One region of the Phreatobacter oligotrophus genome, then DNA from elsewhere that is predicted to be linked to it. Evidence: riboswitches for the same ligand, from Rfam matches in the RefSeq annotation. Region 1 holds a riboswitch; the other holds the start of a gene.
What was found. A riboswitch is a leader RNA that binds a small molecule or an ion and turns the genes downstream of it on or off. The one in region 1 is predicted to bind thiamine pyrophosphate.
Positions count from the first base shown of each region.

Region 2: another riboswitch for thiamine pyrophosphate. It lies ahead of thiC (phosphomethylpyrimidine synthase ThiC); the one in region 1 lies ahead of C8P69_RS16915 (hydroxyethylthiazole kinase).

Region 1 is NZ_PZZL01000008.1:23,001-26,398, reverse strand. It holds gene thiD (bifunctional hydroxymethylpyrimidine kinase/phosphomethylpyrimidine kinase) at 1-651, opposite strand, end outside; gene C8P69_RS16915 (hydroxyethylthiazole kinase) at 648-1,454, opposite strand; TPP riboswitch at 1,443-1,547, opposite strand; gene C8P69_RS16910 (Lrp/AsnC ligand binding domain-containing protein) at 1,673-1,909, shown strand; gene C8P69_RS16905 (hypothetical protein) at 1,919-2,203, opposite strand; gene C8P69_RS16900 (xanthine dehydrogenase family protein molybdopterin-binding subunit) at 2,352-3,398, shown strand, end outside.
Region 2 is NZ_PZZL01000014.1:21,588-24,985, forward strand. It holds gene rph (ribonuclease PH) at 1-457, shown strand, start outside; gene C8P69_RS20795 (hypothetical protein) at 458-733, opposite strand; gene C8P69_RS20800 (non-canonical purine NTP pyrophosphatase) at 856-1,467, shown strand; TPP riboswitch at 1,688-1,813, shown strand; gene thiC (phosphomethylpyrimidine synthase ThiC) at 1,912-3,398, shown strand, end outside.

The DNA.
Region 1 (3,398 bases):
GGCCGAGGAGAGCGTGCAACCCGTGCCGTGGGTGTTGCGGGTGGCGATGCGCGGGGCCTCCAGCCGCACCGCGCCCTCGCGCGTCACCAGCAGGTCGACGCTGGTATCACCATGGCCGTGGCCACCCTTCATCAGCACGGCCGGCGCGCCAAGCGCGATGAGCCTCTGGCCCTGGGCCAGCATGTCCTCCTCGCCGAGCGCTACCGGCTGGTCGAGCAGCGCCGCCGCCTCCAGGAGGTTCGGCGTCACCACGACGGCGCGCGGCAGCAAGAGCCGCTTCAGCGCCGAGATGGCATCGGGGTTGAGCAGCCGGTCGCCAGAGGTCGCGACCATGACGGGGTCGAGCACGACGGCCTTGACGCCGTGGCGGTCGAGGCCCGCGGCCACGGCCTCGATCACCGGCACCTGCGAGAGCATGCCGATCTTGGCGGCGCCGACCGCGAGGTCGGAGAAGACCGAATCCATCTGCGCAGCAATGAAGGCCGCCGGCACGTCGTGGATCGCCTGCACGCCGAGGGTGTTCTGTGCGGTCAGTGCGGTGATGACGCTCGCGCCATAGACGCCGAGGGCGGAGAAGGTCTTGAGGTCGGCCTGGATGCCGGCGCCGCCGCCGGAATCCGAGCCCGCAATGGTCACGGCGATGGCGGTCACGAGGCGTCTCCTGGCGTGAGGACTTTGATGCGCGCTCCGTCCGCGAGGGCGTCGGGGGTGAGCGCGTCGAGGGCGTCGAGATAGGCGATGGCGAAGCTGCCGGGCCCCGAGGCGGTGCGCGCCGCAACCTCCCCGGCAAGGCCGAGCACGGCGAGGGCGGCCGCGGTCGCGACCATCGGCGGGGCGCCGACCGACAGGAAGGCGGTGGTGATGGCGGCACCGGCGCAGCCCATGGCGGTGACGCGCGCCATCAGCGGATGGCCGTTGGCGATGGCGAAGCCCTTGGCCCCATCCGTCACCCTGTCGGCCTCCCCCGTGACGGCGACGACCGTGCCGAGCCGTGCGGCGAGGGCCGCGGGCCCCTCCCCCGGGGCCAGCGCGCCGATCTCGGCGGCATTGGCGCGGATGACCGTCGGACGGCGCGCCGCGATCTCCCGTGCGAAGGCCGCCCGCGGCGGCGAGCGGTCGACGAAGACCGGGTCCAGCAGCCAGGGCCGGCCTGCTCCCGCGGCGGCATCGATGGCCGTTGCGATCACCGCCCGCAGCTCCGGCTCCAGCGTGCCGAGATTGACGAGCAGCCCGTCGGCGCTGCCGGCAAAGGCGGCGATCTCGTCGGGCGAGGTGGTCATGGAGGGAATGGCGCCGATGGCGAGCAGCGCGTTCGCCGTATAGGCCTGCGCAACCGAATTGGTGATGCAATGGATGCGCGGCCGGCGGGCGCGGATGGCGGCAAGGCCAGCTTGCGCAGCGGCGACGACGGTATGGGGCGACAGGGCTTCCCCGGACGGGGACAGGGCATCCATCTCGGTTTCCTCCGCCGGCATGACCCGGATCAGGTGCGACGGGTTGGCCGTGACCGGCCTCTCAGCCCCTTTGGGGCACCCCGACGAGATGTCCCAAGAGTTAGGCCAAGCGCTTCGCCGGCGCAAGGGAGGCCGGCGCCGCATGGCAACCGCCACGCGAGGGGATGACGCGCGCCGGCTTTGGTGGCATGTCAGGCCATCTGCGCCGCGAGGTCCTCATGATCGCCTTTTTCGTCCAGATCAAATGCCAGCTCGGCAAGGCCTATGAGGTCGCTGCCGCCCTCGCCGATCGCGAGATCGCCTCGGAGATCTACTCGACCGCCGGCAATTTCGATCTGCTGGTGAAGTTCTATGTCGAGCCGGGCACCGACATCGGCCATTTCGTCAATGAGAAGGTGCAGCTGATCCCGGGCATCCAGGACACCCACACGATCATCACGTTCAAGGCATTCTGACCGAGCGCCCTATTTCGGCCGCTGCTGCCAGAGCTGCCAGACGCCGAAGGCGAGCGTCACCATGCCCGCATACCAGAGAACCGGCACGTAGCGCGGAACGCTGCCGCGGATATTCGCCTGGAAGAAGCTGCATTCCGGCGTCGCAAAGCCGATGCAGGCCACTTTCAGGCCGAGGAGCCCGAAGGCGCCGCCATACTGGGCGTAGTAGGCGAACCACCACGCCACCGCCGCCATGCAGAAGGCGAGGCCGACATAGATGGCGGGGGGTGTCGCGTTTCGGTCGTCCTCGGACATGCACGGCTCCGGCTGACGGGTCCTTTCCTACGACAGGGATGCGGTCTCGGGCCAGCCAGCACCGCATTGCGCCCCTGCTATCGGTCCATCTTGCCTCGCAGGCTCGAAGCGTTCCATTCTCTTCCCCGAGTTCCCCGGAGCACGTGACATGACGCCGACGAAATTCGGAATGGGCCAGGCTGTGAGCCGGGTCGAGGACGCGCCGCTGATCAAGGGCGAGGGCCGCTATGTCTCCGACCTCGTGCCGCAAGGCGCCCTCGTCGGCTATGTGCTGCGTTCGCCCTTCGCCTTCGCCGATTTCGTCATCAAGGACACCTCCGCCGCGCGCGCCATGAAGGGCGTGAAGGCCATCTTCACCCATGCGGACCTCGAGGGCGTCGGGCTCCTGCCCTGCCTGTCGCAGATCCCCTCGGTGAAGCCGATCCCGAACCCGCCATGGGAGGTGCTCTGCTCGAAGACGGTGCGCCATGTCGGTGACGGCGTCGCCTTCGTCGTGGCCGACACGCTCGACCGCGCCAAGGATGCCGCCGAGGCCATCGAGATCGAATGGACCTCGCGTGAGCCGATCATCGACGCCGTCGATGCGCTGAAGCCCGGCGCCGCGCAGGTCTGGCCGGACATTGCCGGCAATCTCTGCGGCGAGGTCCATCTCGGCGATGCCGACGCCACGGCCAAGGCCTTCGAGAAGGCCCACCGCACCGTCTCGGTGACCATCGTCAACAACCGCCTGATCACCAACTACATGGAGACGCGCGGCTGCCTCGCCGAGTACGACGCGAAGTCCAAGGGCTTCACGCTCACCCTCGGCAGCCAGGGCTCGCACGGCATCCAGGCGACGCTGGCGACCAAGATCTTCAACATGCCGAAGGAGAAGATCCGCGTCGTCACGCCCGATGTCGGCGGCGGCTTCGGCACCAAGACCTTCATGTTCCGCGAGTATCCGCTCTGCATGGTGGCGGCGCGTAAGCTGAAGAAGCCGGTCGCGTGGGTGCAGGAGCGCGGCGACCATTTCGTCAATTGCAGCCAGGGCCGTGACAACGTCTCGACCGCCACCGCCGCGCTCGACAAGCGCGGCAAGGTGCTGGCGGTGAAGGTGCAGACCATCGCCGACATGGGCGCCTATCTCTCCCAGTACGCGACCTTCATCCCTTACGTCGGCGCGCTGATGCTGGCTGGCGTCTATGCCTTCCCGGCC
Region 2 (3,398 bases), on a different contig from region 1:
CACCCAGGAGATCCAGCGCCTCATCGGCCGGTCGCTGCGCACCATCGTCGACCTGCAGGCGCTCGGCGAGCGGCAGATCACCATCGATTGCGACGTGATCCAGGCCGATGGCGGCACCCGCACGGCCGCGATCACCGGTGCCTGGGTGGCGCTGCATGACTGCATCGCCTGGATGACCGCCCGGTCCATGCTGAAGGTGAACCCGATCCGCGACCATGTCGCGGCGGTGTCCTGCGGCATCTACCAGGGCACGCCAGTCCTCGACCTCGATTATGCCGAGGATTCGGAAGCCGACACCGACGCCAATTTCGTCATGACCGGCGGCGGCGGCATCGTCGAGATCCAGGGCACGGCCGAGAAGACCCCCTTCAGCCAGGAGGAGCTTCTCAGCCTGCTGGATCTCGCCCGTGGCGGCTGCGCCCGCCTCGTCGACCTGCAGAAGACGGCGGTCGCCTGATCAGGCGATGCCGAGCTTCGAGCGGGCGAGGGCGTTCAGCGCCTCGCCATCGGCGAAGACATAGCCACCCTCGACCAGGCGCGTCGTGTACTGCTTGTTGTACATGAAGGCCCAGATGATGTTGCTGATGCCGAGGGTGAAGAAGCTCAGCACCATGGTGACGAGGCCGATGACGATGTCGCCGCGGAACAGGGCGGGAAAGCCGCCGAAGAAGAGCGTGGTCCAGGAAAAGCCCACCAGGCCCTTCTTCACCAGGCCGGTCTGAGGGTGCCTCATCATTACGGTCGTTGCCACGGATAAACCCCTTGAATGCACGTGCGGAATCGGATGATTCCGCAGCGGCACCTGATCAGACGGTAAGCGACATGTCACGTAAAATGGCGGTATTGGAGGCTGGTATGCGCCTGGTCGTCGCCACCCACAATGCCGGCAAGCTCGCCGAATTCCGCGACCTGCTCGGGCCCCATGGCGTCGAGCTCGTCTCGGCCGGCGAACTGGGGCTGCCCGAGCCCGACGAGACCGGCACGCTCTACGCCGAGAACGCGCTGATCAAGGCGCGGGCGGCGACGGATGCGACGGGTCTTCCCGCCATCGCCGACGATTCCGGTCTCGCCATCGATGCGCTGGATGGCGCGCCCGGCCTCTTCACCGCCGACTGGGCCGGCAAGCCGCGCGACTTCGCCGCCGCCATGGCGCGGGTGGACCGCGAGCTCACCCTGCGCGGCGTGACGACGGCCGGGGCGCGGGCGCATTTCATCTCCGCGCTGGCCCTGACCTTCCCCGATGGCTCCGAGCGCATCTTCGAGGGCCGCGTCTTCGGGACGCTCGCCTGGCCGCCGCGGGGGCCGAAGGGCTTCGGCTATGACCCGATGTTCCAGCCGGACGGCCATGCCCTGACCTTCGGCGAGATGACGGCCGAGGAGAAGCACGGCCTGCCGCCGAAGGGCGCCGGCCTGTCGCACCGGGCGCGGGCCTTCATCGCGCTGGAGAAGGCGGTGTTCGGCGGGTGAGGAGCTTGGATTGAGCTCTTCCCTTTGAGCCGCCTCTGCCCGTCATGCCCGGGTTTATCCCGGGCATCCACGAATTCCTTCCATTCGGCGGTGTTCACGTCGTCGATGCCCGGCACAAGGCCGGGCATGACGGCGAGGACAGTGCACTCCAGCCGTTTCGGCGCGCATCCCCCCTCCCTCAGCCATTCGCTTGACTTCGCCGGCGAAGGGTCCAGATTGGGCCCCGTCCAAGGGGGGCCCCGACGAAGGGGCTGAGAGGCTGCACCGTTCCCTCACCGGAACCCCGCAAGCGACCCTTGAACCTGATCCGGGTCATGCCGGCGGAGGGATGGGACACCTTGGCTTCACGACAATCCCCGTCCGTCTTGCCTCTGGCCCATCCGCCTGTCGCCGACGCGCGTTCGCGCATCCGGCCAACATCATCTGCCTGAAGGGAGGCGCCCCATGAACGTCCCGGTCAAGGACATCAAGCCCGCGGTCACCACCGGTCCGCTCCCCGCCTCCCGCAAGGTGCATGCGATCCCGGCATCCGCGCCGGACCTGCGCGTGCCGCTGCGCGAGATCATCCTGTCGGAAGGCTCGGGCGAGCCGCCGCTGCCGGTCTATGACACGTCGGGTCCCTATACCGACCCCTCCGTCGTCATCGACGTGGAGAAGGGCCTTGCCCGCGCCCGCAGCGCCTGGGCGCTGGAGCGCGGCGGGCTCGAGGCCTATGACGGCCGCGAGGTGAAGCCCGAGGACAACGGCCATGCCGGCCGCCACCTCGCCCGCGCCTTCCCGATCTCCCACCAGCCGCTGCGCGGCGTCGGCGATGCGCCCGTCACCCAGTACGAGTTCGCGAGGCGCGGCATCATCACCAAGGAGATGATCTACGTCGCCGAGCGCGAGAATCTCGGCCGCAAGGCGATGATCGAGGGCGCCGCCCAAACCATTGCCGATGGCGAGAGCTTCGGCGCGGAGATCCCGGCCTTCATCACCCCTGAATTCGTCCGCTCGGAGATCGCCCGCGGCCGCGCGATCATCCCCTGCAACATCAACCATCCGGAACTCGAGCCGATGATCATCGGCCGCAATTTCCTGGTGAAGATCAACGCCAATATCGGCAATTCCGCCGTCTCCTCCTCCATCGAGGAAGAGGTGGACAAGCTGGTCTGGGCCATCCGCTGGGGCGCCGACACGGTCATGGACCTGTCGACGGGCCGCAACATCCACAACACCCGCGAATGGATCATCCGCAACTCGCCGGTGCCGATCGGCACGGTGCCGATCTACCAGGCGCTGGAGAAGGTCGGCGGCGATCCCGTCAAGCTCACCTGGGAGCTCTACCGCGACACGCTGATCGAGCAGGCCGAGCAGGGCGTCGACTATTTCACCATCCATGCCGGCGTGCGCCTCGCCTATGTGCCGCTCACCGCCAAGCGCGTCACGGGCATCGTCTCCCGCGGCGGCTCGATCATGGCCAAGTGGTGCCTCGCCCATCACCGCGAGAGCTTCCTCTACGAGCATTTCGACGAGATCTGCGACATCATGCGGCGCTACGACGTGTCGTTCTCGCTGGGTGACGGCCTGCGCCCCGGCTCGATCGCGGACGCCAATGACGCGGCGCAGTTCGCCGAGCTGGAGACGCTGGGCGAACTCACCCAGATCGCCTGGAAGAAGGGCTGCCAGGTGATGATCGAGGGGCCCGGCCACGTGCCGATCCACAAGATCAAGATCAACATGGACAAGCAGCTGCGCGAATGCGGCGAGGCGCCCTTCTACACGCTCGGACCGCTGATCACCGACATCGCCCCGGGCTACGACCACATCACCTCCGGCATCGGCGCGGCGATGATCGGCTGGTTCGGCTGCGCGATGCTCTGCTACGTCACGCCGAAGGAGCATCTCGGCCTGCCGAACCGCGACGACGTGAAGACCGGCGTCATCACCTA